One region of the Microbacterium sp. JB110 genome, then DNA from elsewhere that is predicted to be linked to it. Evidence: predicted binding sites of a transcription regulator. Region 1 holds the regulator's gene; the other holds the start of a gene.
What was found. The regulator LexA, encoded in region 1, represses DNA repair genes until DNA is damaged. The targets are predictions, from matches to a motif close to TCGAACANNTGTTCGA.
Positions count from the first base shown of each region.

Region 2: a site for LexA is predicted at 8,046-8,061, ahead of CIK77_RS16025 (HNH endonuclease signature motif containing protein). Genes of this name have one in related genera too.

Region 1 is NZ_QPGM01000007.1:171,499-186,508, reverse strand. Features, by position in the region: gene rpmI (50S ribosomal protein L35) at 1-181, opposite strand, end outside; gene infC (translation initiation factor IF-3) at 256-885, opposite strand; gene CIK77_RS13305 (DUF1844 domain-containing protein) at 1,108-1,536, shown strand; gene CIK77_RS13300 (SseB family protein) at 1,668-2,435, opposite strand; gene priA (bifunctional 1-(5-phosphoribosyl)-5-((5-phosphoribosylamino)methylideneamino)imidazole-4-carboxamide isomerase/phosphoribosylanthranilate isomerase PriA) at 2,440-3,186, opposite strand; gene hisH (imidazole glycerol phosphate synthase subunit HisH) at 3,371-4,015, opposite strand; gene hisB (imidazoleglycerol-phosphate dehydratase HisB) at 4,012-4,617, opposite strand; gene CIK77_RS13280 (histidinol-phosphate transaminase) at 4,711-5,793, opposite strand; gene CIK77_RS13275 (LysM peptidoglycan-binding domain-containing protein) at 5,840-6,190, opposite strand; gene lexA (transcriptional repressor LexA) at 6,446-7,141, shown strand; gene CIK77_RS13265 (S9 family peptidase) at 7,414-9,396, shown strand; gene hflX (GTPase HflX) at 9,418-10,950, opposite strand; gene CIK77_RS13255 (class I SAM-dependent methyltransferase) at 11,000-11,638, shown strand; gene dapF (diaminopimelate epimerase) at 11,723-12,604, opposite strand; gene miaA (tRNA (adenosine(37)-N6)-dimethylallyltransferase MiaA) at 12,928-13,866, opposite strand; gene miaB (tRNA (N6-isopentenyl adenosine(37)-C2)-methylthiotransferase MiaB) at 13,871-15,010, opposite strand, start outside.
Region 2 is NZ_QPGM01000010.1:111,185-126,194, reverse strand. Features, by position in the region: gene CIK77_RS16070 (SGNH/GDSL hydrolase family protein) at 1-116, shown strand, start outside; tRNA gene CIK77_RS16065 (tRNA-Arg) at 208-280, shown strand; gene CIK77_RS16060 (hypothetical protein) at 694-1,404, opposite strand; gene CIK77_RS16055 (ABC transporter ATP-binding protein) at 1,410-2,306, opposite strand; gene CIK77_RS16050 (GntR family transcriptional regulator) at 2,303-2,662, opposite strand; gene CIK77_RS16045 (transposase) at 3,036-3,437, shown strand; gene CIK77_RS16040 (IS256 family transposase) at 3,370-4,620, shown strand; gene CIK77_RS17775 (hypothetical protein) at 4,770-4,922, opposite strand; gene CIK77_RS16035 (aldo/keto reductase) at 5,329-6,315, opposite strand; gene CIK77_RS16030 (fatty acid desaturase family protein) at 6,551-7,666, shown strand; gene CIK77_RS16025 (HNH endonuclease signature motif containing protein) at 8,074-10,020, shown strand; gene CIK77_RS16020 (YcnI family copper-binding membrane protein) at 10,077-10,787, opposite strand; gene CIK77_RS16015 (hypothetical protein) at 10,852-11,436, opposite strand; gene trmB (tRNA (guanosine(46)-N7)-methyltransferase TrmB) at 11,441-12,103, opposite strand; gene CIK77_RS16005 (DUF3097 domain-containing protein) at 12,216-13,055, opposite strand; gene CIK77_RS16000 (TPM domain-containing protein) at 13,213-15,010, shown strand, end outside.

The sequences.
Region 1 (15,010 bases):
GCTTCTTGACTGCCTTGAGATCGTTGCCCGAAACGATCTGGTCCCTGTTCAGGCGGCGCGTCACTCGACTCGACTTGTGCTCGAGGTTGTGGCGCATGCCCGCCTGCTGCTTCTTGATCTTTCCGCTGCCGGTGATCTTGAAGCGCTTCTTGCTGCCCGAGTGGGTCTTCTGCTTCGGCATCTTCTCTTCCTTGGTCTGCGCCCGTGGGGGCGACGTCCGGTGCTACCCGCTTGCGCGGGAAGTTCTGTGCGGTGTCAGTTCGCCTGATCGGTCGACTTCGCGTCGCGCGCGGCCTGCTTGTTCTTGGCGCGGGTGGCGTTCTGTTCGGCCTTCGCGTCGGATTTGTTGCGGTGCGGCGCGACGACCATCGTCATGTTGCGCCCGTCGAGTGTCGGGCGGTGTTCGATCGAGCCGAACTCCGACACGTCCTCGGCGAACTTCTGCAGGAGCTTCGCACCCATCTCCGGACGGGACTGCTCGCGCCCGCGGAAAAGGATCATCGCCTTGACCTTGTCTCCCGCCTGCAGGAACTTCTCCGCACGCTTGAGCTTGGTCTCGTAGTCGTGCGCATCGATCTTCAGGCGGAAACGAACCTCTTTGAGGATCGTGTTCGCCTGATTGCGGCGCGCTTCCTTGGCCTTCTGAGCGGCCTCGTACTTGAACTTTCCGTGGTCCATGATCTTGACCACGGGCGGCTTCGAGTTAGGAGCGACCTCGACCAGGTCGAGATCGGCTTCCTGGGCCAGACGCAGCGCAGCCTCGATGCGGACAACGCCGATCTGTTCGCCGTTCGGCCCGACGAGTCGGACCTCCGGAACGCGGATGCGCTCGTTGGTGCGGGGATCGCTGATGCGGAACTCCTTGGGTGCGATGGCTTCGACCACCGTGGCGCGACGGGCGCGTCACAGGCGAAGAAGATGATGCATTCCACCCGTGCACGACTCACGTCGGCTCACCCGTACATCCGCGAGGCGAATGACAACCGGCGCAGAACGCCGGTGGAGTGTGTGACCCGGTAGCCTGGAACGGCAAGCGCGGGTGGGATGAGAATCCTCTTTCGTCCGGATAATTCCGGAGCCGCGGACCACTCTAGCAGAGAGACCTCAATGAGCACCATTTCGCCCGATCCGGCAGCCGATGACCACCGCCGCGCCTTCGATGCCGAGCGGCAGGAGCGCTGGGACGAGCAGCAGGCGGCGTCCGCCTCGGTCGACGCGGTGCGCGACATCGCGGATGTCGGAGCCGTCGAGGTGCTCTCGACCGCGTGCGTGCACCTGATGAGCGCCGCAGCGGTGAAGCTCGGGCTGTCGGAGGGCGAGAACGCCGAAGAGCTCGTCGATCTCGACGAAGCCCGCAAGCTGCTCAACGGTCTCGCAGGGCTCGTCACGGCGGCGGCGCCCGAGATCAGCGATATGCACGCCCGCCCCATCCGCGACGGCCTGCGCTCCCTGCAGCTGCGCTTCCGCGAGATCTCTCAGGTGCCAGACGCCCCCGGCTCTGGCCCCGGCGAGAAGTGGACGGGCCCGGTGTCCTGACCACCGTTGCTCAGGTGCGGCGAACTGCCGCTATCCGGCTGGCTTGCGGGCGTTTCCCGCACCTGAGCGACGGGGCGCGGTCAGCGACAGGGCGCGGTCAGCGACAGGGCGCGGTCAGCGACAGGGCGCGGTCAGCGGTGGAGTTTGACCTGGAGGGAGTCGACGAGCACCGCGATGCGGTCGTCGGCGGCCCAACGGCGCGAAAGTCGCTGCAGGACCGTGTCGAGCTCCGCGCGGTCGAGGCCGTCGATGAGGCGCAGGTGCACCGTGACCTCCGGGCCGCGCATGCGTGCTTCGGGGTCACCGGGCTCGACCGACACGTCGATGACCGCGAGCTCCTGACCGATCGACTCCTGGAATCCGCGCACGACCTCGGGGCTGCGCCATCCCGGTTCCCACGGCTGCGACTGCGCGATGGCCCATACCGCCGGTCGGCGCACGACGAACTCGGTGCGACTGCCTGCGTCGACGACGACCAGATCCGTTTCCTCACCGGCGGCCGCCAGCGCAGCACGGGTGCCGGGAACGGGGATCGGACGGGCCTTCGGGTCCCACGCGCGCATGGTGTCGACGCTGGAGAACACCGGGAGCACCGTGCGTCCATCCGGTGCGGCGACCGACACGATCGACAGCTCCTGGGTCTTGTCGACGGTGTGACCGTGCGGGCCGATGCCCTCGTCCCCCGCTTCGGCGACGAGGGGTGCCAGCACACGCGCCTCGCGCAGCGCGTCGACGACCGAGACCTGATCGCCGGAGCCCTCGCGGAAGCCTTCGAGTGCGGCGAGCAGACGAGGATCTGCCGAACCGTCGTCTCCCGCGGCAGGATTCGGCCGGAAGGTGCGGCCTTCCCACGGCACGCCGGCGGAATCTGCCGTGTGCTCCTCGTGCCCGTGGCTCATGGTGTCAGTTCGAGGCGATGTCGAGCGCCTCGACGAGCGTGAATGCTCCCGCGTACAGGGCCTTGCCGACGATCGCACCCTCGACGCCCTCGGGAACCAGATCGCGCAGTGCCGCGATATCGTCGAGGTTCGACACGCCTCCGGAGGCGATCACGGGCTTGTCGGTGCGTCGGGCGACCTGGGTGAGCAGCTCGAGGTTCGGCCCGCGCAGCGTGCCGTCCTTGGTGACGTCGGTGAGGACATAGCGCGCGCATCCGGCGGCCTCGAGCCTGTCGAGCACCTCCCAGAGGTCGCCGCCCTCCTGCGTCCAGCCGCGAGCGGCGAGCGTGGTGCCGCGCACATCGAGACCGACGGCGATCGCCTCGCCGTAGCGGCTGATGATCGATCCGGTCCATTCCGGGTTCTCGAGCGCTGCCGTTCCGAGATTGATCCGGTGGGCACCGCTCTCGAGCGCGGCCTCGAGCGACGCGTCGTCGCGGATCCCGCCCGACAGCTCGATCTTGACGCCGCGGACCTGCTTGATCACCTTGCGGATGATGCCGGCGTTGTTGCCGCGGCCGAAGGCCGCGTCGAGGTCGACGAGGTGGATCCACTCCGCTCCCTGGTCGACCCAGTTCTCGGCGGCCTCGATGGGGCTGCCGTAGCTGGTCTCGGTGCCCGCCTCCCCCTGCGTCATGCGCACGGCCTTGCCGTCGGCGACATCGATGGCGGGAAGCAGGGTCAGTCCTGGCGTAGACGCGAAATCGTTCATAGCTCCTCGTGCCGGCAGGGCTCTCCCACCGTGTCGCACGAGCACTGAGAGTACGCGTGCTGGCACCCAACTTGCCAATCCGAGCGGTCCGGATGCCGCTCCGGCGTGTCGCGCGCACCGGACGATGCCCGTGGACTGACTGCCCCCGCGCCCTGCGACCGCCGCAGCGCGACTGCTGCGCCGATCAGTCGCGCAGTGACGTCACCCAGTTGCGCAGCAGCCGCACACCTGCCTCGCCCGACTTCTCAGGATGGAACTGGGTCGCCGACAGCGGCCCGTTCTCGACGGCGGCGATGAAGCGTCCGCCGTGCTGTGCCCAGGTCACGGCGGGCTCGGGGAACGGCGGGATGACATCCAGCGTCCAGCTCTGCGCCGCATACGAGTGCACGAAGTAGAACCGCTCGTTCTCGAGGCCGTCGAACAGCACGGATCCTTCGCCTGGCACGACGGTGTTCCAGCCCATGTGCGGAACGACGTCGGCCTCGAGCCTCGTGACCTCGCCCGGCCACTCCCCCAGCCCGTCGGTGGAGACTCCGCGCTCGACGCCTCGGGAGAACAGGACCTGCATACCGACGCAGATGCCGAGTACGGGCCGCCCGCCCGCGAGCCGACGCTCGACGAGCTCGCCGCCGCGGATCGCGTTCAGCTGCTCCATCACCGCGCCGAACGCGCCGACCCCCGGAACGACCAGGCCGTCCGCGTCGGCGACCAGGCCGCGATCGCGCGTGAGCCTCACCTCCGCTCCCGCCGCCTGCAGCGCTTTGACGGCGGAGTGGACGTTGCCTGAGCCGTAATCGAGAACGGCGACGAGCGGCGCCCTGACGGTCACAGGGCTCCCTTGGTCGAGGGAATCCCCTGCACGAGCGGGTCGAGTGACTTCGCCTGGCGGAACGCGCGGGCGAGCGCCTTGAACTCCGCTTCGGCGATATGGTGCGGGTCACGACCGCCGAGCACCCGCACGTGCACAGTGAGGCCAGCGTGGAAGGTCAGTGCCTCGAATGCGTGGCGCACCATCGAGCCGGTGAAGTGACCGCCGATCAGGTGCATCTCGAATCCCGCCGGCTCACCGGTGTGCACGAGGTACGGCCGGCCTGAGATGTCGACGACCGCCTGCGCGAGCGCTTCGTCGAGCGGCACCAGGGCGTCGCCGTAGCGCGAGATGCCCGACTTGTCACCCAGCGCCTCACGGATCGCTTCGCCGAGCACGATCGCGGTGTCCTCCACGGTGTGGTGCACATCGATATGAGTGTCGCCCGTCGCCTTCACGGTGAGGTCGGTCAGCGAGTGCTTCGCGAACGCGGTGAGCATGTGGTCGAAGAACGGCACACTCGTCGAGATGTCGCTGTTCCCCGTCCCGTCGAGGTCGAGCTCGAGCTCGATCGACGATTCGCTCGTGGAACGGGTGCGGCGTGCGATGCGGTCGCTGGTCATGGCACCAGTTTAGGGTGCGCAGCGAATCCCGGTGCCGCAGCGATCGCAGGAGGCACGCCGAGTGCGCAGCCCACCGCAGCGTCTCACCGGTCGTCAGCGGGCGGGCGTCAGCTCGGCCATCGCGTCGATGAAGGCCGTCGTCTCTGTCTCCGTGCCCGCGGTCACGCGCATGTGACCGGGTATGCCCAGATCCCGGATGAGGATGCCGCGGTCGCGCAGCTGCGCGAACGTCGCCTGCGGGTCGGCCACACCGGAGAACAGCACGAAGTTGGCCCCAGACGGGTACGCCCGATAGCCCAACGCGTCGAGGCCGGCCGACATGCGGTCGCGCTGGGCGACGATGTCGTCGACTGTTCTGAGCATCGTGCCCGCGTGCCGCAACGCGGCCTCGGCCGCCGCCTGTGTGATCGCGCTGAGATGGTACGGCAGCCGAACCAGCCGCAGCGCATCGACGAATGCGGGGTGAGCCGCGAGATATCCGACGCGTGCGCCGGCGAAGGCGAAGGCCTTGCTCATCGTGCGCGACACGACGAGGCGCTCGCGCCCTTCCAGCAGCGTGAGCGCGGACTCACTGCCGCGCGAGAACTCGGCATAGGCCTCGTCGACGATCACGATGCCGTCCGCCGCGTCGTAGACGGCCTCGATCACCGAGAGCGGAAGCGGCGTCCCCGTCGGGTTGTTCGGCGCGCACAGGAACACGACGTCCGGCCTCGCCTCCCGCACCTGCGCTGCGGCATCGGCCGGCTCGAGTTCGAAATCGGGTCCCCGTGTTCCTGCTGCCCACTCCGAGCCGACGCCGCGCGCGAGCAGTGAGTACATCGAGTAGGTCGGCGCGAAGCCGAAGGCAGACCGGCCGGGGCCGGCGAAGGCCTGGAGGATGTGCTGCAGCACCTCGTTCGACCCGTTGGCCGCCCAGATGTTCGACGCGTCGAGGTCGTGGCCGAGGTAGCGCGCGAAGCCCTCGCGCAGTCGGGTGAACTCGCGGTCGGGATAGCGGTTGACCTCGCTGAGTGCCGCCGCGACCGACGATGTCACGTCTGCGACCACCTCGTCGGGGACCCGATGGGTGTTCTCATTGACGTTGAGCGCAACCGGCACCGGCATCTGCGGTGCGCCGTACGGCGACTGGCCGCGCAGGTCGTCGCGGATCGGGAGGTCTTCGAAGGAGAGTGCCACCGGTCAATCGTACGCGGCGCGGCCGCCGCCGGAGCGCCGCTCAGGATCAGTCCTGCGCGTACTCCGTGGGAATCGCGAGCTCCTGGCCCGCCATCAGCGCGCCGCCCTGAAGCTGATTGAGGTGGGCGATGTCGTCGACGACGTCGCGGGGATCGTGGCCTGGCGCCACGAGCTGCGCGATGCTCCAGAGCGAGTCGCCAGACAGAACGGTGACGGTCTCGAACGATCCAGCAGGCGCGCCGCCATCGATAGAGCCGAGAGCGGCACCGGAGCCCATCACGGCGGCGACGGCGAGACCGGCGACGACGGGGAGCGCAGCAAAGGCTGCGAGCACGCGGCGTCCGCGAACCGTCAGCCGAAGGCGCGTGTGCGGTACGGCGAGTGCAACGGTGGTCATGTCTCCTCCTCGGATGGAACGCGCTTCGCACTCGGCTGCTCGGCCGGGAGAGCCGAGTGCGAAGCTACGTACCGAATCTATCTTCGAATACATCGCTGGGTCAAGCCTTTCTTCGAAACGGGCTTCGAGATTTCTCCGGACACGCTCGAACAAAGCTCTCGAAACTCCCGGCGACTGGGGTACGGTCGTGGTGTCGGAGGCAACCTCACCACGGACCTCCGACATTCGAGATGTCGAATCGAACCTGGAGCACTCATGAGCGACGACGCAGCGCACAGCGGCACCGCACCTTCGACCCCGCGCACGCGGCGGCGTCGCAGCCTCAGCGACAAGCAGATGGCGATCCTCGAGGTCATCCAGCGGTCGATCCAGAAGCACGGCTATCCGCCCTCGATGCGCGAGATCGGCGACGCCGTCGGCCTCAAGTCGCTCTCCAGCGTCACCCATCAGCTCGGCCAGCTCGAGCTGAGCGGCTATCTGCGACGCGACCCAGGCAAGACGCGCGCGATGGAGGTGCTCATCGACCTACCCGGTGTGTCGGGCGAGAACCCGGCCGACGTCGCCCCTCCTGTCGGAGACGCGGCGATGATCCCGCTCGTCGGCCAGATCGCCGCAGGTGTCCCGATCACGGCCGAGCAGCAGGTCGAAGAAGTCTTCCCACTCCCCAGGCAGCTGGTGGGCAAGGGGGAGCTGTTCATGCTCAAGGTCAACGGCGAATCGATGATCGACGCGGCCATCTGCGATGGCGACTGGGTCGTCGTGCGCACGCAGAGCACTGCGGAGAACGGCGACATCGTCGCGGCGATGCTCGACGGTGAGGCGACCGTGAAGGTGTTCCGTCAGCGCGACGGGCACACCTGGCTGCTCCCCCGCAATACGAACTTCGAGCCGATCCTCGGCGACGAGTCGACGGTGCTCGGCAAGATCGTCGCGGTGCTGCGCGCGGTCTGAGCGCGTGAGCAGGGGGGCGGTGCCGGAGTCATCCGGCACCGCCCCCCTGCTGCTGTGACGACGTCGAACGGGCGCGACCGCGTCAGCTGCTGACGAGATCCGGCACGAGCTCGTCTGGCGGATCCGGCTCCCTCCGTTTCGCCGACGCCTCGTGCACCCCACGATGCCGGCGACGGCTCGAGCGACGCATCGGTATGTGTCGGCATGGGTCGCGGCGTGACGTCGCCTTCGACGTCGTGCGCGATTGCTCCGGCGTGCAATAGCGTGGTGACATGGCCCCTATCGACCAGCTCGCGTACGGCACATGGCCGTCGCCGATTCGTCCAGAGGACATGCCGTCCGGATCCCTCAGACTCGGTCGTGCCCAGTACGTCTCAGGCGAGGCCTGGTGGGCCGAGTCCGTGCCGGCGGAGCGGGGGCGCACGGCGATCCTCCGCTCCGGCGGTTCTGACCCTGTGCTGCCCGCCCCGTGGAGCGCGCGATCTCGCGTGCACGAATACGGCGGGGGCGCGTGGGCTGCTCTCGACGACGAGCGATTCGCCTTCGTGAACCAGGCGGACCAGCGCGTCTACATCGCCCGTGCCGGTACCGAGCCGTCCCCGCTGACCGCGGACGACGCCAGGCTGGCTCACGGCGATCTCGTGTGGGCGGACGGCGCACTGTGGGCGGTGCGCGAGACACACGACGCCGCGCTGTCGACGCCGCGACGGGAGATCGTCCGGATCCCGGATGACGGCTCCGGCGCAGCCGATCCCGATGCCGTCACAGTCGTCGTCGCAGGAAGCGACTTCGTCGCCTACCCCGCCCCGCGCGCTGGCAGGCTCGCGTGGATCGCGTGGGACCACCCCGACATGCCGTGGGACGCCGCGGAGCTGCGGGTCGGCACACTCGACGAGGACGGCACGGTGTCGGACTGGGTCGTCGCCGCAGGCGGGCACGGCGCGACGGGCGGCGCGGACGTCGCGGCCCTGCAGCCGGAGTGGACGGGCGACGACGAGCTGCTGTTCACCCAGGACCCCCCGAGCGCGTCCCGCTCCGATCCCGCGCGCGGCGCACGATGGAACCTGTTCGTCATCCGATTCGACGACGATCTCACGCACGCTCCGGCCGCGCCGGTCTACGTCGTCGACGGTGACACGGGAGGCCCGCTGTGGAGCCTCGGATCACGTTGGTACGCGGCGCTCGACGACGGCAACGTCGTGGCGGTCGTCACGGACGGCCGTTCCCGACTGATGCTCATCGAACCCGTCTCCGGCAACGTCACGGAGCTGGAGACGCCGCTGACCGGCGACGTGCAGGTGCACGACGTGCGCGGCAGGCGGGTGCTGCTCACCGGCGCGGGAGCGTCCGTGCCAGGCGGACTCTGGGAGCTCGACGTGTCGGCCCGGTCCCTCGCGCCGCTGCGCGGCGGCGAGGTCGACCCGGCGTCGGGGCCGCGCCCTCCTGCCTCCCCGATGACCTTCGCCGGCCCCCTCGGCCCGGTGCACGCGTTCTTCTACCCGCCATCGAGCCCCAGCGCCGTCGGTCTCGACGGAGAGCTGCCGCCCGTCGTCGTGCTCGTGCACGGCGGCCCGACCGGTCACGTCACCGGCGACCTGTCGCAGAACGCCGCGTTCTTCACCAGCCGCGGGATCGGCGTGCTGGATGTGAACTACGGCGGCTCATCCGGCTACGGGCGCGCCTACCGCGAGCGGCTGTCCGGCGGGTGGGGCCTCTCCGACGTGCAGGATGTGGCCGCCGCTGCGCGCGGACTCGTCGATGCGGGGCTCGCCGACCCCGCTCGCATCGCGATCAAGGGCGGGTCGGCCGGCGGCTGGACCGTGCTGTGCGCTCTCGCCGACACCGACGTGTTCGCCGCAGGCATCTGCCGCTACGGCGTCGCCGACCTGCGCATGCTGCTGGCCGAGACGCACGACTTCGAGGCCCGCTACCTCGATGGCCTCGTCGGCCCGTGGCCGGAGGCGGAGGCCGACTACATCGAGCGCTCGCCCCTGTCGCGCCCGGAGAGCCTCACCACGCCGCTTCTCATCCTGCAGGGCAGCGACGACCCGGTCGTGCCGCCGTCGCAGTCGGAGGCGCTGCGCGACGCGCTCGCGGACAACGGGGTGCCGCACGCCTATCTGCTGTTCGAAGGAGAAGGGCACGGGTTCCGGCAGTCCGACACCATCGTGAAGTGCTTCGCGTCCGAGCTGGCCTTCCTCGGTCAGGTGCTCGGGTTCGAAACTCCAGGCGTCAGCCCCGTCGACCTCGCCTGACCACCGCGGGGCCGGAGCTGCTCACTCGGTGCGGAACGCCTCGAGGTCGGCGGCGAGTCGGGGGCTGACACGGGCGTGCACGAAGGTGCCGTCCGTCTCGTGGCGCCGTTCGAGCAGCTGACCGGTTTCGTGCACCGCCGACACGAGGTCACCGCGGTCGTACGGCACCACCACTCGCACCTCGACCGCCGGCAGCGGAAGCGTCTCCTCGACGATGCGACGCAGCTCGTCGATGCCCTCGCCCGTGTGCGATGACACGAACACGGCGCGCGGCTCGAGTCCGTGCAGCACCAGGCGCGCGCTCTCGTCGATCAGGTCGGCCTTGTTGAACACCACGACCTCCGGCAGGTCGCGCGCGCCGACATCGCCCATCACGTCGCGCACCGTCTTGATCTGGCTCGCCGGATCCGGATGGTTGGCGTCGACCACGTGCAGCACGACGTCGGCCTCCGCGACCTCCTCGAGGGTGGAGCGGAACGCCTCGACGAGCTGGTGCGGCAGATTGCGCACGAAGCCGACGGTGTCGGCGAAGGTGAACACCCGACCGTCCGATGTCTGGGAGCGCCGCACGGTCGAGTCGAGGGTGGCGAACAGCGCGTTCTCGACGAGCACTCCGGCGGCCGTGAGCCGGTTGAGTAGGCTCGACTTGCCCGCGTTGGTGTACCCGGCGATCGCGACGGACGGGATGGTGTGGCGTTTGCGCTCTGACCGCTTCGCGTCGCGGGCCGGGGCGAACTGCGCGATCTGCTTGCGCAGGATCGCCATCCGGGTGCGGATACGGCGACGGTCGAGCTCCATCTTCGTCTCGCCTGGCCCGCGCGAGCCCATGCCGGCTCCCGCTGCGCCGACCTGGCCACCGGCCTGCCGGCTCATCGAGTCACCCCAGCCGCGCAGACGCGGCAGCAGGTACTCGAGCTGCGCCAGCTCCACCTGGGCCTTGCCCTCGCGCGTCTTCGCGTGCTGGGCGAAGATGTCGAGGATCACGGCCGTGCGGTCGACGACCTTCACCTTGACGACGTCCTCGAGCGCGCGGCGCTGCGACGGAGCCAGCTCCGTGTCGGCGACCACCGTGTCGGCGCCGACCGATGCGACCAGATCGCGCAGCTGCTCCGCCTTGCCCTTGCCCAGGTAGGTCGCCGGATCCGGATGGGGACGGCCCTGCAGCACGCCGTCGAGGACGACGGCACCGGCGGTCTCCGCGAGCGCGGCGAGCTCGTGCAGCGAGTTCTCCGCGTCGGCGAGAGATCCCTGCGTGTACACACCGACGAGCACGACGTTCTCCAGCCTCGTCTCGCGGTACTCGACCTCCGTGACGTCCTCGAGCTCCGTCGACAGGCTCGGCACCCGACGCAGCGCGTGCCGGTCCTCGACGTCCCACTGGTCGCCGTCGGCGCTTCCTGCGGCCGTCGACGTCTCCTGCAGCGCCTGTGCCGCCCCGAAGATCCGCACACCGCTGCGGGAGCCCGCGCGGGCCAGGACGCGATCGACCGCGTCGTCGGCCGCCGTGTGCGGTGCGTCGTCGGACGTCGGGAGGGGGGACGTCGTATCAGTCATGTAATCCTTCGATGGGAAACGGGAGCCTTTAAGGGTAACGTTGCGGGCTATGGGAGACCACTATTTCAGCGAAGCTCCCTCCAGCGTCGACAAGCCTCGACGCATCCGCATCCCGGTCGCAGGCCGTGAGGTGGAGGTGACGACGAACGCCGGCGTCTTCAGCCCCGATCGACTCGATGTCGGTACGCGGGTCCTGCTGACGCACACGCCGGCGCCGCCCTCGGGTGGCGACTTCCTCGACCTCGGATGCGGCTGGGGGCCGATCACGCTCGACCTCGCCGGTGCCTCACCGCATGCGCGGGTGTGGGCGGTCGACGTGAACGAGCGGGCGCTCGACCTCGTGCGCAGCAATGCGGCCGAGCTCGGTCTCGACAATGTCAACGCGGTCAGGCCGGAAGATGTTCCCGCCGACGTGCGGTTCCGCACCATCCGGTCGAACCCTCCCATCCGGGTCGGGAAGGCCGTGCTGCACGATCTGATGGAGGAGTGGATCCCGCGGCTCGACGAGCGCAGCGACGCCTACCTCGTGGTCAAGCGCGATCTCGGCAGCGATTCACTGCAGCGGTGGCTCGATGCCTCCCTGGCACGCGACTTCAGTGTGCGCAGGCACGCGACCGCGAAGGGCTTCCGCGTGATCAAGGTGCGCCACCACGGGACGCCGAGGACCGAACCTCTCACCATCGGCTGACGCCGGAGGATCGTATTCCGTCTGAGGCATACAGTGCCGGATGTCGCCGTTCGAACGAGCAGGCGGTCCCGTCGCCGCGGTCGCTCAGTCGGCCAGTGTGACTGTGCCGGTGTATACGAGCGTTGCGGGCCCGGAGAGCGAGACGCGCTCCCCGTCGGGGTGCGCAGTCATCTTCACCGAGAGCGTGCCGCCTGGGACATCGACGTGCCAGTGGTCCGGAGCGCCGGCTCCCGCCCATTCGCGCACCGCGAGCGCCGTGGCGACGACGCCGGTGCCGCAGCTGAGCGTCTCCCCCACCCCGCGCTCGAACACACGCATCCGCACCTGGCCCACGCCGTCGACCACGAGCGGATCCTCCGGCACCACGAACTCGATGTTCGCACCGTGCTCGGGAAGTGGTTCGACGATCGGCTGCACAGCGAGGTCGAGCGTGTCCAGCTCTTCGGTCGAGGCGAGCGCAACGACGATGTGAGGATTGCCGACGTCGATGCCGAGACCGGGTCGGGCGACGCTGACGCCGCGACCGCGCACCGTCGGCTCGGTCGTCGAAGCGCGCCAGCCGCCCATGTCGACCAGGAAGCCGTCGTCGCTGCGGGTCACCTCGCGCACGCCGGCTCGGGTGCCGATGGGGAGGGAGCCATCCGATGCCACCTCCGCGAGGCCGGAGTCGATCAGGTACCTGGCGAATACGCGCACGCCGTTGCCACACATCTCGGCGACGGAGCCGTCGGCGTTCCGGTAGTCCATGAACCATTCGGCATCCGCGTTCTCGGCGAGCGCCGAGGCGCCATCCGGGATGCTCGCCGACTTGACCGCGCGCAGCAGGCCGTCCGCCCCGATTCCGACGTGCCGGTCGCACAGCGCGGCGACCTGCTCATCCGAGAGGTCGAGCTCCGCTGAAGGGTCGGAGATCACGACGAAGTCGTTGCCGGTGCCATGCCCCTTGGTGAACGCGATGTCCGTCATACTCCCAGTCTACGTTTCGAAGCCACCGCCGGATGCGCCGCTGCTGCCCATCCGGACCGCCGCGAAGGACAGCCGCACGGCCCGCGAGATACGCACTTTTTCGACGAAGGCGCGTATAGATCGGCGCATCTGGACGGAAAGTGCGCATCTCGGCAGCGGGGCTAGGGAGTGTCTGATAATTCGCGGCGTTGCGAGCATGGGTGATGTGTGCCGGATCGCTAGGCCGAGGAGGGAGGCGATGCGGAGCCATCGTCGACCGACGAGAACGACGCGAGCCGGTGCACAGCACCCAGCGCAGTAGCCGACGAATTATCAGACACGACCTAGTCGCGTAGGGAAGCGGCGATGTCGGCTGCGGTGGTGGGGGCGAGGGGGGTGTCGAGCCAGCGAGTCTCCGCGTAGCGGTTGAACCAGCTCACCTGCCGGCGGGCGTAGCGCCGGGTGAGCGCCTGGGTGCGCTCGATCGCTTCCTGCTCGGCGATCTCGCCGTTCAGCTGCGCCAGCGCCTGTGCGTATCCGATCGCGCGGCTGGCGGTCGCGCCGCGCTCCAGCCCCACCTCGCGCAGGCGAGCGGTCTCGAGCAGCATGCCGTCCTGCCACATCCGTTCGACCCGTCGATCGAGGCGTTCCACGAGTGCGGCGCGCTCCGCGCGCAGGCCGATGATCGCCGTGCCTTCCCGCCACAGCACCGGTCGTTCCGGAAGGGAGGCCCGATGCCCGTTCTCACCCTGCTCCAGCACCTCGAGAGCGCGCACGACGCGGCGGCCGTTGCGGGGGTCGATCCGCTCCGCCGTCTCGGGGTCGCGTTCGCGGAGCCGCGCGAACAGGGCGCTCGCCCCCTCCGCCTCGAGCTGTGCCTCCAGGCGCGCGCGCAGCGCGTGGTCACGCGGAGGGAAGCGGAAGTCGTACACGACGCTGGAGACGTACAGACCGGAGCCTCCGACGAGGATCGCATGCCTTCCCCGCGCGAAGATGTCGCGAACGGCCTCGCGCGCCGCCTCCTGGTAGCGGGCGACGGCCGCTTCCTGGGTGACATCGAGCACGTCGAACAGGTGGTGGGCGATGCCGCGACGCTCGTCGACGGCGACCTTGGCCGTGCCGATGTCCATGCCGCGGTACAGCTGCATGGCATCGGCGTTCACGATCTCGGCGCCCTCACCTCCGAGCGCCTCGGCGAGGTCGAGCGAGAAGTCGCTCTTGCCCGTCCCTGTGGCGCCGACGACGGCGATCAGCCGCGGTCGCTGTGAGGCGGCCTGCGTCATCCGCTCAGACGCCGACGCGCAGCGCGGGAAGTCCGAGCCTGACCGGGCCTGCCTGCTGCGTCGTGTCGCTGCTCGGGACGCCGCAGCTGGCAGCATCCGCGTTCTCCCACGCGTCGCCGGCGCGTGTGCGACGAATCCGCAGCTCGGCACCGGCCGGAGCGTCGGCGAGCAGATGCGACGGGGCAGCATGCGTGACAGTGACGGTGACGACGTCGCCGGGGCGCGGTGCGTCCGATCCCTCAGGCACCTCGAAATGCACGAGCCGGTTGTCTTCGGCTCGGCCGGTGAGGCGGAGCGTTGCCGCGTCCTTCTTGCCTTCGCCCTTCGAGACGAGCACCTCGAGCGTGCGCCCGAGCTGCTTCTGGTTCTCCTCGAGCGTGATGCGCTGCTGCAGCTCCATGAGGCGGTTGTAGCGCTCCTGCACGACGTCCTTCGGCACCTGGTCGGCCATCGTGGCCGCCGGCGTGCCCTCGCGGATCGAGTACTGGAACGTGAAGGCGCTGGAGAAGCGTGCCTCTTCGACGACGCGGAGCGTCTCCTGGAAGTCCTCTTCCGTCTCGCCGGGGAAACCGACGATGATGTCGGTCGTGATCGCCGCGTCGGGCATGCGCTCGCGAACCCTCTCGAGGATTCCGAGGAACTTCCGGCTGCGGTACGAGCGTCGCATGGCGCGCAGGATGCGGTCGCTGCCCGACTGCAGCGGCATGTGCAGCTGCGGCATCACGTTCTCGGTCTCGGCCATCGCGTCGATGACATCGTCGGTGAAGGCCGCAGGGTGCGGGCTGGTGAAGCGGACGCGCTCGAGCCCCTCGACGTCGCCGGCTGCGCGCAGCAGCTTGCCGAAGGCGTGCCTGTCGCCGAACTCCACGCCGTACGAGTTGACGTTCTGGCCCAGCAGCGTCACCTCGATCGCGCCGTCATCGACAAGAAGCCGGATCTCGTTCAGGATGTCGCCCGGTCGGCGATCCTTCTCCTTGCCGCGCAGGCTCGGCACGATGCAGAACGTGCAGGTGTTGTTGCAGCCGACCGAGATCGAGACCCAGCCGCTGTAGATGTTGTCTCGCTTCGTCGGCAGCGTGGAGGGGAAGACCTCGAGCGATTCGAGGATCTCGAGCTCGGCTTCCTCGTTGTGGCGCGACCGCTC
Region 2 (15,010 bases), on a different contig from region 1:
CGGACGCCGGGCACCGGTTCCTCGCCGAGCAGGTCGCCGCGGCGGTGCGCCCACTGCTCTCCCCCGCGACCGTCGAGGCTGTCACCGAGCAGCCGACACCCGCGATCGGCGGCTAGTGTGCGAAGGTCCGGCTGTCGCACGCGGGCATGCGCAGGGCGCCGCGCGGCACGGAGCGCCCCGGCGATCCTGGTAGGCTCGTCCCAGTCCGCCTCCGTAGCTCAGGGGATAGAGCACCGGTTTCCGGTACCGAAGGTCGGGGGTTCGAATCCCTCCGGGGGCACAGAAGTGATGAGTCGGGACATGGATGAAATCTGAGTCGCGACATAGTTGACGACCACGAGAAGGAGCCCGGCCATCGGCCGGCTCCTTCTCGTGGTTGCGACAGTAGTTCCTGATGGGGTCGATGGTGTTGGTCGCGAGGATCTCGCCGGTGTCGAGGTGGATCACGGTGACGTCGGCGAGGCGCCAGTGGGTGAAAGTCGGATTGCCAGGTCTCGTTCGGCTGCGCGGCCTCGAAGCGGATGCACGAAGAGCGAGGACGTTTGCCTCGGGGGTGCCCCTATGTGGTTTGTCAAGCGGCGAGGGCTTGGTCTGACTGAACCGTCCTGGGTTCTCCCCGCATAGAAGCGGCAGAGAACCCAGCACGATTCAACCTGCCTGGACATCACACCTAGGGCGCCCTTGATTCACGTGTCAGCGCACGGGTGCCGACCGGAGCAGGAGCCAGGTGCCGAGCGCCGAGATCCCGATGGCGCAGCCTGCTGCTATGGCGAGCCACCACAACTGGAATGCCGCGAGAATGTCGGGTGCGGCCGGGAGGATGATGATCAGCGCGAGTATCAGCACGATGGCGATACCGATGCCGACGAACTGTGGTCCGCGTGCTCCGTACCTGATCCAGGAGGCACCGAACACCCCACCGATCATGAGCATCGACAGCACGCTGAGGAAGACGAGTGGGATCAGCAGCGTCATATCGCCCGCCCCGAGGATATAGACATCGAAGATGTAGAACTCGGAGAACCAGTGGCCGGTCGCGACCTCGACCATCGTCAAGACGGCGAACACGAGCGTCAGGTAGGCGGAAACCGTCACATTCCACAGAAAGGTCCCCCCGACGAATCCACGCCTGCTTGCCCCGAGTGTGAGGGCGAAAGGAAACGTCGTCGCCACCGATTGGACGCCCAGATACACGAGGAATCCTGCAAGCGCCCAGGCGATACCGGGATTGCTCTGTGAACCCTGTATCCAGCCGGGCGTGCCGGGGAGGCTGCCCGAACGCCAGAACAGCAATGAGATCAAGACGGAGATCACCGTCACCACGCCGGTGATGTAGAGCGGTACCAGGAAGGTGATCTCGCGCTTGTTGAGGTGCAGTTTGGTGGTCAAAATCATCGTGTCCATAGTCGTCAGACCTCCTGGGCGTCGAAGGACTCGACCTCATTCGCGCCGTACGCCGCGACGAGTTGCTGTAACGACGCTCGCGAGACCTGCACCCCAAGCTCACCGGCACGCGCTTGAGTCGCGTCGTCGACCACACCAGTGGCGGTGACTGATGTCAGGCCACCGACTGTGTTGCGCTGCAGGATGCGCCGGTCGCCGATCACCTGGTGGACGGCGCCGGTCGTACCGCTGGCAAGCCATGCAGCTTCTCCAGCCTCGTCGCGGTCGGCGTCCAAGAGGACGCGTCCTTGATCCATGATCACCACACGGTCGAAGAGCGACTCGGACTCTTCGATCAGGTGGGTGGAGAGAACCACGGTGCGCGGCTGCCTCTGGTACTCCCGCAGCAGCACTTCGTGAAACAGTGCTCGGGCGGTGACATCGAGTCCGAGGTAGGGCTCGTCCAGCAGGGTGATCTGGGAACGTGACGCCAGGCCGAGCACGATCGCGATGGAGGACAGCTGGCCACGGGAGAGCTTCTTGATGGGTGTCTTTGTCGGGATGCGGAAGCCCTCGACCAGCTCATGCGCGACCTCCGTGCTCCAGTTCGGAGCGAAATCGGGGGCGATCCGCAGCACGTGGTGGAGTCGGTAGTCGTCGGGGTAGCGCTGGTTGTCTCGGACATAGCTGATCTGGGCGAGAGTGGGTTCGTGCTCGAACGTGCTGTGCCCAAGGACCTCGACACGGCCGGAGGAGGGTCGGTCCTGTCCCGCCAATATCGACATGATCGTGGTCTTGCCAGCCCCGTTTCGGCCGAAAAGTCCGAGGATCGAGTGCTGGGGAACACCGAAACTGACGTCGCGGAGCGCGTACACCCCACCATAGCTCCGCGTCACGGATCGGACCTCGATTGCGTTTGTCATTTGCTGGCCTCCTTGTCGATCATCTCGGCGAGTTCGTCTTTGTGGATGTGGAGCAAACGGGCCTCGCGGACCAGGGGCACCACATGACTTTCGGTGAACGCCGCGCGGCGCCGCGACTGCAATTTGCTTCTCGCCCCGGCCGCAACAAACATCCCAACTCCGCGTTTCTTGTAGAGCACCCCCTGCTCGACGAGCAGGTTGAGTCCCTTCGCTGCCGTGATGGGACTCATCTGATAGAAGGTCGCGTACTCGTTCGTCGACGGGACCCCGGACCCCTCCGGATACGTACCGACCAGGATGTCCTCAGCGATTCGATCCGCGAGCTGCTGATAGAGAAGACCATCACCTGCGAACATTGCCACCCACTTAGGTTCTATAGTGCACTATAGAACCTAAGCGATCAAGCAAGAACGGGTCAAGCCCGATCAGCGGTGGCGGGGGTTGCGGACTGCGGGCTCGATCGAGCGCACCAGCCTTAGTCTGCGCCAGTATCGCTCGGAGACAGGCCGCTGCATCCCAGCTGAGGAACCCATGACGGGAACGGTGGAACGGTGCAGGTCATCGGGTCATCGGGTCATCGGGTCATCGGGCGCGCGTGTTCGGACGTTCGCACGGCCCGTCCGAGAGAGTGCCCTGGGATGGGGCATCATGCGGGACACACCTGGGCCTTGCCCCGGATGTTGGACACGCTGAGTCCGGCCTTGGGCCGGGGAAGCGAGAATCAAATCCATGGTTCGCAAGCACTACTCCGACGAGTTCCGCCGTCAAGCGGTGGAGCTCTACGAGACGACTCCCGGCGCGTCCATGCGTCAGATCGGCGGGGACCTCGGTGTCTCTCGATACACTCTTGCTGACTGGGTGAGACAACTCGGCACTGGGATGACGACCCAGCCGGGCGGGAGCCCGGCGCCGGCGCGTGTGGAAGAGACCGACGCTGAGAAGATCAGTGGAGTCCCGCATAGTGGTGTAACGCCCGGTGGCCGGCCCCGTCGCCAACGTAGACGCGGCCACCGTGTGATCCTTCGAGGAAACCTCCTACAGCCTCTCGAACGGAAGACACACGATGACCGCTCCTCACATTCTCGACCCACAGACGGTTCTGCACGAAGCCCTCGGCGACGCGTCGCCTGATCTGATGCGGCAGCTGCTGCAGACGATCATCACCTCCCTCCTGTCCGCCGAGGCCGACGCCATCGCCGGAGCCGAGTACGGGCGCCCTTCACCCGACCGGGTCACGCATCGCAATGGCTACCGACACCGTGATCTCGACACTCGTGTCGGGACCGTCGATGTCGCGATCCCGAAACTCCGGCAAGGGTCCTACTTCCCGGAATGGCTCCTCGAGCGCCGCAAACGCGCGGAGACGGCGCTGATCACCGTCGTCGCCGACTGCTACCTCGCCGGTGTCTCCACCCGGCGCATGGACAAACTCGTGAAGACCCTCGGTATCGACTCGTTGTCGAAATCTCAGGTGTCTCGGATGGCGACCGAGCTCGACGAGCACATCGATCAGTTCCGCAATCGGCGGCTGGACGAGGCTGGCCCGTTCACGTTCGTCGCGGCGGACGCGTTGACGATGAAGGTCCGCGAGGGAGGGCGCGTGGTGAACACGGTCGTGCTCGTCGCCACCGGCGTCAGCGCCGACGGGCGCCGCGAGGTCCTCGGCCTGCGTGTCGCCACCAGCGAGACCGGAGCGGCTTGGAACCAGTTCTTCGCCGATCTCACAGCCCGCGGTCTGACGGGAGTCCACCTCATCACATCCGACGCACACGCGGGGCTCGTTGAGGCGGTCGCGGCGAACCTGCCGGGCGCGGTCTGGCAGCGTTGTCGCACCCACTACGCCGCGAACCTGATGTCCGTGACGCCCAAGTCGCTCGGGCCCGCAGTCAAGGCGATGCTGCACTCGGTCTACGACCAGCCCGACGCCGACGCCGTCAACGCGCAGTTCGATCGGCTTCTCGACTATGTCTCGGAGAAGCTCCCCGACGTGTTCGACCATCTCGACGCCGCGAGAGCGGACGTTCTCGCGTTCACGGGCTTCCCGAAGGACGTCTGGCAGCAGATCTGGTCGAACAACCCCAACGAGCGTCTCAACCGCGAGATCCGCCGCCGCACCGACAGCGTCGGCATCTTTCCCAATCGAGACGCGATCGTCCGCCTGGTCGGCGCAGTCCTGGCCGAGCAGACCAATGAATGGGCCGAAGGACGCCGCTACCTCGGCCTCGACCTCCTCGGCCGCTGTCGACTCAGCCTCGTCCCCGACACCGGAGAGGAGACCAACACCAACGATCCCGTCCTCGCCCTGTCCGCCTGAACAACCCCAGCTCGATCGATCACGCGAGCGTTACACCACTCCACGGGACTTGACCCCTCACGCAACTCGCGATTCTCCCGTTCGAGCCGACGCATCCGCTCTGACTCGCTCGACGTCACGCCCTGGCGTTCCCCGCCATCGATCTGCGCCTACCGCACCCAGCGACGCAGCGACTCGGCCCCGAACCCCAACCGCTTCGAGACGGTCTCGCACGCGGACGTCAGGTTCGGGTACTCATCGAGGTGATCGAGCACGAGCCGGATCGCACGCTGCTTCGTCTCCTTCGGAATCCTCTTCGGCATCATCTCCATCTTCCTTCCAAACTCGAAAGGAAACGGCATCAAACCGGGGACGGTTCATGACGATGCATCCGCAGGCGGCGGACGAGTCGAATCGGTTCCGACTTGTGGGTCCGTGCCGGCGGTGGAGCGGTCAACTCCGAGATCCTGATAGGAGCGGCTGGGCGCCATCACGTGCCAGATGATGATGAGAAATCTTGTGCCGCGGCCACGTTCGCCTTGCGGAACGCTCGCCGTCCCGAGCGTTCGCGACTATCCGGGCGGGCCTGGTGTGAGCGGATGCCTTTCTGGCATGCGTTCTACTTGCGATTGCCACATCCAGCCGGACAATCTCCCGCCGTGGAGCAGAACGATGCCGTTCGATCCCAGCGGAAGAGTGCTGCGGTCACACCGGTGCCGATTCACCGCATCACCAGCGCCCGGCGACCTCCGGCGCCACGACGTCTCGGTAGACCTCTTCGACGGCGGCGAGCACATCGGCGGACAGCGGCTCCAGGTCGGCCGCCGCGGCATTCGCCTTCGCCTGCTCGGGCGAACGTGCGCCGGGGATCACCGTGCTCACGCCAGGCTGATCGATGACCCAGCGCAGCGCGAACTGCGCCATCGTGGCACCGGCTGGAGCCAGTGGGACGAGACGGCGAACGGCTTCGAGGCCCGTGGCGAAGGGCACCCCGGCGAAGGTCTCCCCCACGTCGAAGGCCTGGCCGTCGCGATTGAATGTGCGGTGATCGTTCGGAGCGAAAGTCGTGTTCTCGTCGTACCGGCCCGAGAGCAGTCCGCTCGCCAGCGGCACCCGAACGATGATGCCGACGCCTGCCTCACGTGCTGCGGGCAGCACCTCTTCCAGAGGACCCATCCGCATCATGTTGAGGATGATCTGCACCGATGAGACACCAGGGCGAGCGATGGCCTCCAGCGCCTCCGCACGCGTCTCCACGCTGACGCCGTAGGCGGCGATGGCGCCCTCATCGACGAGCGCGTCCAGCCTGTCGTAGACGGCGTCGGTCGAGAACACCGGCGTCGGCGGGCAGTGCAGCTGCACCAGATCGAGCCGGTCCACGCCGAGGTTCGCCCTCGACCTGTCGGTCCACGCGCGAAAGTTCTCGAGCGTGTACTGCTCCGACTCGTGCGGCTGCGCACGGCGACCCATCTTGGTCGCGACCGTGATGCCGTCCGCCCCGCCTTCGCGCAGGAATCGCCCGATCGTCTGCTCGCTGCGTCCGTCGCCGTAGACGTCGGCCGTATCGAAGAAGGTCACGCCGCCGTCCGCTGCCGCCTGCAGCACGGCGACGGCACTGTCCCCGTCGACGTCGCCCCAGTCGGCGCCGAGCTGCCAGGTTCCGAGCCCGATCGCTGAGACCGAACGTCCGAGCCTGTCGATCTCCCGCTGTTCCATGTGGCTCCTCAGATCGTCCGCTTCAGCAACATTCTCAGTCTCGCCGCTCCCGAGGGCAGAGTCCAAATGTCCGCGGGATCGCGCTGCGCGCGGCCGAGTGCCCGCAGAGGATCCGCTATGTCTCGGCCGTTCATACTGACGGAAGCATGGACCGTGCCGTACCGTGGAGGGAAGCGATCGGCACCCGCCTTTGGCTTCCCGAACAGGCGACGCAGAGCCTGGCCGACGCAAAGGCATCCCTATCTCCTCCACCGCCGCTGGCGCGACCAGCACACTCGGCCCCATCCGCCAGACCTACGCGCGAAAAGAGGATTTCCCGCCGATCACGCGGGCATACAGCCAGCTGTCCCACGCCGTGCGCGACAGCGGCCTGCTCGCACGCACGCCGTGGTTCTACATCCTCGTCGCGGGCCTGATCGCGCTCGGCTTCGGCGGTGCGATCACCGGCTTCGTCCTGCTCGGTGACAGCTGGTTCCAGCTCCTCATCGCCGGCGCACTCGGCATCCTGTTCACACAGGTCGCCTTCGTCGCACACGAGGCCGGCCACCGCCAGGTGTTCACGTCGGGTCCTGCCAACGATCGCCTCGCAGTCGTGCTGGGAGCCTTCGTCGGCATGAGCTACTCGTGGTGGGACTCGAAGCACAGCCGTCACCACGCGAACCCGAACCGCGTCGACAAGGACCCGGACATCGACGTCGACACCATCTCCTTCCTCGACGTCGATGCGGCCGAGGCCCGCGGCATCCGGCGTCTGATCACGAAGCGCCAGGGATGGCTGTTCTTCCCTCTGCTCACGCTGGAGGGTCTGAACCTGCACTTCCTCAGCCTCAAGCACGTCTTCGGTCCCGGCCCCGTCAAGAACCGCTGGATCGAGATCGCGCTGCTCGCGGTTCGGTTCGGGCTCGTCTACACCCCGATCTTCATGTTCCTTCCGCTCGGCATGGCATTCGCCTTCGTCGGCGTGATGCTCGCAGTCTTCGGCGTCTACATGGGTGCTGCCTTCGCCCCCAACCACAAGGGCATGCCCGTGATCGCCCCCGACGCGAAGCTCGACTTCTTCTCCAAGCAGGTCCGCACCTCGCGCAACATCCGCGGCGGCTGGTGGGCGACGTGGCTGATGGGCGGTCTGAACTACCAGATCGAGCACCACCTGTTCCCCAGCATGGCCCGCCCTCACCTCGCCCAGACGCGCGACATCGTGCGTGAGTTCTGCGAGACGCACCGGGTGCCCTATACCGAGACCTCACTGCTGCGCTCGTACGCGATCGTGATCGAATACCTCAACCGCGTCGGCCTCGCCGCTCGCGACCCGTTCGACTGCCCGATGGTCACGGAGTACCGGCGGGTATAGCGCTCCGACCGTTCGGCAGCGCCCAGTGGGCGGTGCCGGACCGGTGACAGTGCCGGACGCGCGGCCCCGACGCCATAGCGCCGGATGGGCGGTGCCGGACCGGTACTGGACGAACGATGCCGCACACGCCATGCCAGACGTGCGGTACCGGACACTCGGCACCCGATACGCGGCGATGCCCGACCGGCCATCGAATGTCGCAGGCCATGGGTAGTCTGACGGCACGACAAGCGATGCCGACGCGTACGGCGCACGTGCGCCACCACCGAGCTGCATGACGTGGGCCGCGTGAACGAATGGCACTGGCGGTGATGGGTACTGCACAGACCCCACGGTGCGTACATTTCTTCTATAGAACCTCGGCGATAACTCTTGTCGATCGTACTTTTGTTCGATAGAATGAACGCATGGACGATGCCTCGATCAACGATCGGCTCACGGGTCTGGACCCCGATGAGCTGGCAGAGGCGCGCGAGCACGTCAATCGGATCGACGAGCTGCGTCGAGTGATCGCGCGAGCGGAGGGCGAGATCGCTCAGCGCACCGCCGCGCTCGCTCGGATCGCACATGCGCAGGGCGAGCGGTCGCACAACTCCGACGGCCCCGAGTACGCACGCCGCGCGATGGCGGCAGAGGTTGCGGCCGCCACACGCGTGCACCCGAACACCGCGCGGGCACAGCTCGACGATGCAGAGCGACTCGTCGACGACTTCCCGACCACCCTCCGGGCGCTTGAGGAAGGGCGGATCTCGCGTCAGCACGCCAAAGTGATCGCCGACGCCGGTGCGAACCTCGGCACGGGGGCACGAGCGTCCCTCGACACGCAGGCAGCAGGCTTCGCCGAAACCCGCACGCCGGGCGAGATGAAGAAGATCGCCAAGCAGCAGGCCGCGGAACTCGCACCGCGTTCTCTGCGGCAGCGGCACCTCGACGCCCGTGAGCAGCGTCGTGTGTCGGTCACCGACCTCGACGACGGTATGAGCGAACTGTGCGTTCTGATGCCGTCGTTCCACGCGCACGCCATCCACAACCGCCTCACAGCCATGGCAAGGCAGATCAACGACGAGCGCCGCCAGGCCCGGAAGCTCCTCCGCGAGCGCCACGGCGCCACATCCGAGAACGACTGGGCGGTCACCGGTATGGGTGATACCGACGACGCTGTGCGGGCCAGCGACCGGCGCACATTCGACCAGATCCGCGCCGACCTCGCCGCCGATCTGATCCTCTCCGCCGCGCCCACCGGGCACGAATTCCACACCACTGGCCCCGACAGCGCTCTGGCGAATGTGACCGCGCAGGTACAGGTCACCATCCCCGCCCGCATGGTCCTCGACCGCGACCAGGGCACCGCATGGAACGAACGCGGCGCTCTCATCGACCCCGATGCCGCCCTCGCCGCCGCTGCGCACGCTTCAGGCTGGGACAGGCTGTTCCGCTCCCCCGATACCGGCGAGATCCTCGCCACCGATCGATACCGGCCCACCGCCGATCAGCGACGCAGACTCATCGCCCGCGATGCCACCTGCCGCTTTCCCGGGTGCACTGCCCCCGCCCGAGACTGCGATCTCGATCATTCCCAGGAGTACGCCCGCGGCGGACAGACCTGCCTCGACAACCTCGCCGCGCTCTGCCGCGCCCACCACGTCATGCGGCACCAGTCCGACTGGCGCATCAGGCAACTCGGCGGGGGTCTGCTCAAGTGGACGAGCCCCACCGGCAGGATCTACATCGACGAGCCGGTCAGCACCGTCGCGTTCCGCGAAGCACCGTGCGCCGATGAGCCAAAGCAGGCAGCGACTGCTGACACGGGTGCCGGCACAGACGCCGACGCCGATCCCACGCGCACCGGCACAACGTCTGTCGCGGCGATCGACGCCGCCGCCGCGTCAGCTGACTGGGCGATCCCCGACGACTCCGACCTGCCCTCGTTCGCCGTCGATGCCCCGGTGTCCGATGCCGGCGACACTTCGGCACAAGCGTCCCGCACAGACGGCGCAGGAACCGACGCGATTCCGCTGGTCGAACTCGCCGCGGCTCTTGACGCTGCGAACGCCGACGTTCCGGCCGCGGCCCTGCGCGGGCGCCCGAGCATCGCCGATCTGGCGGCGAGCCTCGACCGTGCCTCGAGTTCCCCGCTCCCGCCGGCGATGGTCGAGTTCTCGGCCGCTGAGCGGGCGTGGCTCAGCCGCTGTCATGCGCTGCTCGGCCGGGCCGGCAGCGACGAGCCGCTCACCGCCGCACGGTTGTCAACAGCGACATCTGTCCGCCCCCGCATCGACTTCCGGCACGGCGACGACTCGCTCGTGCTGGAGCACGGTGCCCTCGGGCCCAGTCTCACCACCCACGGAATGTGAATGCTGCCCGCCCCGGCTCAGCGCGATCCGAGGCGGGCAGCATTCGCTTCGTTCGGCTACGCCTTCTTCCGGCGCAGCGCGACGATGCTGACCACCAGTGCGACGACGCCGGCCCCGAGGCCCGCGCCGCCCAGGACGGTCGGGAGCGCGCTGGACTCGCCATCCGACGCTCCCGTCTCCTCAGCGGCCTCCTCGGCACCCGACCCCGCGTGGTCGTCGTGGCCGGCCGCGTCACCGTCCGTCGCCTCATCCGCGGCTTCGATCTCCAGCACCGGCGCGGGTGAATCGAGGTCGTGCGGGTCCTGCCCGTCCTCGGCGATCTCACTCCACGAGTGCGAACCCTCCTCGCAGGTCTGCTCGACGGGGAACGCGATCGTGCCCGATGCGTCGCTCAGCAGCCCCACGTTCAGCACCACCTCCGCGCGCATCTCGTCGGACACCGGCTCATCCGGTGTGAACGTCACCGCCGACGGCCTGCCGGCATCGCCGTCATGCGCGATCTCGATGTCCCATCCCGCCTGAACGACAGGCTTCACCCCCGAGATGCCCTCGGCCGGCAGCTCGATCTCGATGCTCGTGGTCGGCGAGCCGTCACAGCCGTGGCCGATCGCGAACGCGAGGTTCCGCGTCGATCCGGCAGTCGGCGCACCATCGGGCTCCACTGCGATGTGTGCGCTCGCGGCGACCGGCGCCAGCACGATCCCGGCCGCGACCGCCATCCCCGCGGCGCCCATGCTCAGCTTCTTCTTCGTCCTGTTCACGGACATGTTGGTACTCCTCATTTTCCTGCATGCGTCGATGGCGGTCCGTCGAATCGGCGGACCGGATGAATCAGACGGCAGGAACGGGAGGACCCCTCGGGCAGGCGATGCGGTCGCCGAGGCGCGAGCGGAGAACCCGCGACGACGCCACGACCGAGACCCTGGGCCGCGTCGGCCATCCGGGAACGACGACGCGCGAACGCGCCCACCCCGACACCCACGCACGCACCATCAGCACGGCGCGTTCGCCGTACGCGAGCATGGCGAAGGTCACCACGGCAGCACCTGCGTGGGCTGCGAGCATGGGGGCGTCGATCTGCGCCGCCGCGCCCGTGCCAGCCAGCAGCTCCCACGCACCGGCGTGGTCGTGATGATGGCCGCCGATCGTCCTGGTGCCGGAGACAGGAGCGCCGAGCACGGAGAACGCCCCGTGGAAGATGCCCTGCAGCACCGGCACCGTCACCGCGATGCGCCCCACCCGCGGCCGCCTGCCCATCAGTGCCATCCCCGGGAACACCAGCAGCACCGCCATCCCGACGATGAGCAACGGTGCGGGCAGCGCCCCGCCCGCCCAGGAGTGCGACAGCGCCGCGACGAAGGTGGCCACGGCCGATGCCGCGCCTCCCCGCAGTGCGAGCAGCTGCCGTGGGGTCATCGTGCTATCGGGCGACGCGCCGGTAGGTGAGATCGCGGATCTCACGACCCTTGGCGATCCCCTTGCGTTCGAACGCGGTCATCACGCGACCTTCGCAGCGCTCGGCCCACTCGCCGTCGAACGCGCGCTCGAACTCGGGCGCGGTGTCCATCACCTCGCGCATCTGCAGCGCGTAGTCCTCCCAGTCGGTCGCGAGCCTGAGCAGACCGCCATCCCGCAGCACTCGGCCGACTGTCGCGCCGAAGCCGTCCTTGATCATCCGGCGCTTGTGGTGGCGCTTCTTGTGCCACGGGTCGGAGAAGAAGATCCACACCTCGTCGGCCGACCCCTCTGGCAGCAGCGTCTCGAGCACTTCTGGCGCGTTCGCCTCGATCACGCGGAGGTTGCGCGCGCCGGCCTTATCGGCGTCGAGCATCGTGCGCGCCAGTCCCCCGACGTACACCTCGACCGCGAGGAAGTCCTCGTCGGGCCTGGTCGACGCCGCGTTCACGATCGCGTGCCCCTGGCCGGAACCGATCTCGACGATGAGCGGAGCGGTGCGGCCGTACTCCTGCGCCGGGTCGAACACGGCATCCGGATGCACGGATGTCGATGCGGCATCGCGCGGCACGTCGAAGCGGTAGAAGTCGCTCAGCTCGCTCCACGCGCGATCCTGTGCCTCGCTCATCCGGCCGCCGCGGCGCACGAACGACACGGGCTGGTCACGGTAGCGGGGCGCTTCATCACTCACCCGACCAGGCTACGCGAGCGACCTGGGGCGTGCGTACGCGTCAGCGGCGTCAGACGGCGGGTTCCGTGACGAAGTCGATGAGTTCCTCGACCCTGCCGAGCAGTTCGGGCTCGACGTCGCGGAAGGTCGTCACCCGCGACAGGATGTGCTGCCATGCGCGGGCGAGATCCGCCTTGTCCTCTGCCGGCCACCCGAGTCCGCGGCAGATGCCCGTCTTCCAGTCGATGCCCCGCGGCACGACAGGCCACGCGCGGATGCCGAGCGATGCCGGCTTGACGCACTGCCACACGTCGACGAACGGATGCCCGACGATCCTCACGTGTCTGCCGTGCGGCCCGCGCTCGACCGCCTGAGCGACCCGCTGCTCCTTCGATCCGGGCACGAGATGGTCGACCAGCACGCCGTAGCGCCGCTCCCGCGACGGCGGTTCCGCTGCCAGCAGGTCGTCGAGCAGGTCGACGCCCTCGAGGAACTCGACCGCGACGCCCTCCGCGCGCAGGTCGGCACCCCACACCTTCTCGACGAGCTGGGCATCGTGCTTGCCCTCGACGAGGATGCGGCTGGGCAGTGCGACGCGCGCCCGCTGGTCATCAGCCGCGAACGATCCGGACGCCGTGCGCTGCCGACCCTGCGGCTTCGCCGCTGCGCGCACGAGCTGCACGGGCTCTCCGTCGATAAGGAATCCGGTGCCCATCGGGAACAGCCTGCGCTTGCCTGCGAAATCCTCCAGCTCGACGTGCGGGCCGTCGATCCTGGTGACGGCGCCGCAGAAGCCGTCGACCGCGACCTCGACCACCAGATCGAGCTCAGCCGGCACACGCTGGACCGTCTTCTTTCCTCGCTCGCGCCATCCCGCGGCGAGCACGTCCGTGCCGTACCTGTCTTCCATGCCGTCAAGGGTATGCACCGGACGTCGTTCCGCGTGCGCGACACGAGGCCGAAGCCACGAGCACGGCGTGCCGCCTGAGGCGCCATCGGCTCCGGATGGGGAAAGCTGCCCGCATGCCGCTTTCCGCAGAACCGCTGACATCAATAGGATCGTTGTGATGGTGTCGCGCTTCTCCGCGGCACCGACACCGCAACGGGGAGGCACGATGCGCAATCGGTTCGCGATCATCACAGGGCTGGCCGCGGCCGCGCTCGGAGTGCTGGTCGCCGCTCCCGCCCATGCCGCGGATCCGGTGGACTTCGGGTCGAGCGCGAGCCACGTGTACGACGAGACATCGGCCGGCGTGCTGAGCCCGGCGGAGGAAGACGACGTCGAGGACGCCCTCGGCCAGTTGGCCGATGACAGCGATGTGTCGCTGTGGGTGGTCTACGTCGACACCTTCGACAACCCGGGCGACGGGACCCAGTGGAGTCAGCAGACCGCCGATCTGAACGGCTTCGGCTCGAACAACTACCTGCTGTCCGTGGCCGTCGAGCAGCGCAACTACGCGTTGACGACACCGCCCAACAACTCGATCACCGAGGCGCAGGGCAACAACATCCTCGCCGCCATCGAGCAGGAGCTCGGCGGGGACCAGTGGGCGGGTGCCGCGATTGCCGCTGCCGATGCGTTCGCCGATGCGCGTGCCGGCGGCGACGGAACCGCCTCCAGCGGCGGAAGCTCGGGCGGCAGCCTGTTCACCGTCGTGATGGTCGTCGTCATCGGCGGTGCGGTGATCTTCCTCATCGTCTGGGCTGTGCGGCGTTCGAAGAAGAGCGCGCAGAAGACGGTCGCCGCGCAGCGCCCGCGCGACCCGTACGAGGGCGTGAGCACTGAGGAGCTTCACTCGCGCGCCGCATCCGCCCTCATCGAGACCGACGACCGGATCCGCACCGCCGGCCAGGAGCTCGGTTTCGCAGAGGCCGAGTTCGGCGAGGGCGCCGTCGGCGAGTTCCGCGACGCGATCTCGGAGGCGAAGGCGCACCTCGGATCGGCCTTCGAGGCCTCGCGCGCCCTCGAGGCGAGCGAGAAGCCGTCGGACGACGATACGCGGGCCGCGCACGCCGCTGTGCTGCAGCACTGCGAGTCGGCGCACGCCGTGCTCGACGAGAAGGGCGAGGCGTTCGAAGAGCTGCGCACGATCGCCGAGGACGTTCCGGCGGCCATCGAGTCGGTCCGCGCGCAGGCACAGGCCGCACGGGGCGCCGACGGCCGGATCGCCGAGGCGGTCTCCCGACTGCAGCAGACATACGGGCCGGAAGCTCTGGAGAGCATCGTCGACAACGCTGAGCAGGCGAAGGAGATGCTCGCCCTCGCCGACGATCAGCTCGCGGAGGCCCAGCAGCTCATCGCATCAGGCGACACGGGTGAGGCCGCGGCCGCCGTGCACACTGCGGAGAGCGCGGCGGACCAGGCCGCGCAGCTGGAGCGTTCCGTGAGAACGCTCGCGGAGACCCTGCAGAACGCGGAGCGGCAGGCCACCGTCCTGATCGCAGAGCTCGAGGCCGACCTTGCGCGCGCACGCACGACCGGAGCCCGTCAGGCAGCCGGGGCGATCACCGCCACAGAACAGGCCGTACGCACGGCTCAGGCCAACCTTGCCGGCACCGGCAAGCTCCCCCGCACCATGCTCGAGCAGCTGCAGCAGGCGAATCAGCAGATCGACACGGTCATCCAGAACGCGCAGCGGGCGCGGCACGTGCTCGACCAGACGCTGATGCAGGCCCACGCCACCATCGACAGCGTCGAGGACTTCGTCTCGCAGCGCCGAGGAGCGATCGGCGCTGACGCCCGCACCAGACTCGCCGAGGCGCAGTCCGACCTGTCCCGCGCTGAGAGCATGCGAGAGGTCGATGCCGCCCAGGCGCAGCAGCTCGCGCAGCGCGCACTGCAGCTCGCGCAGGACGCGCTGCGAC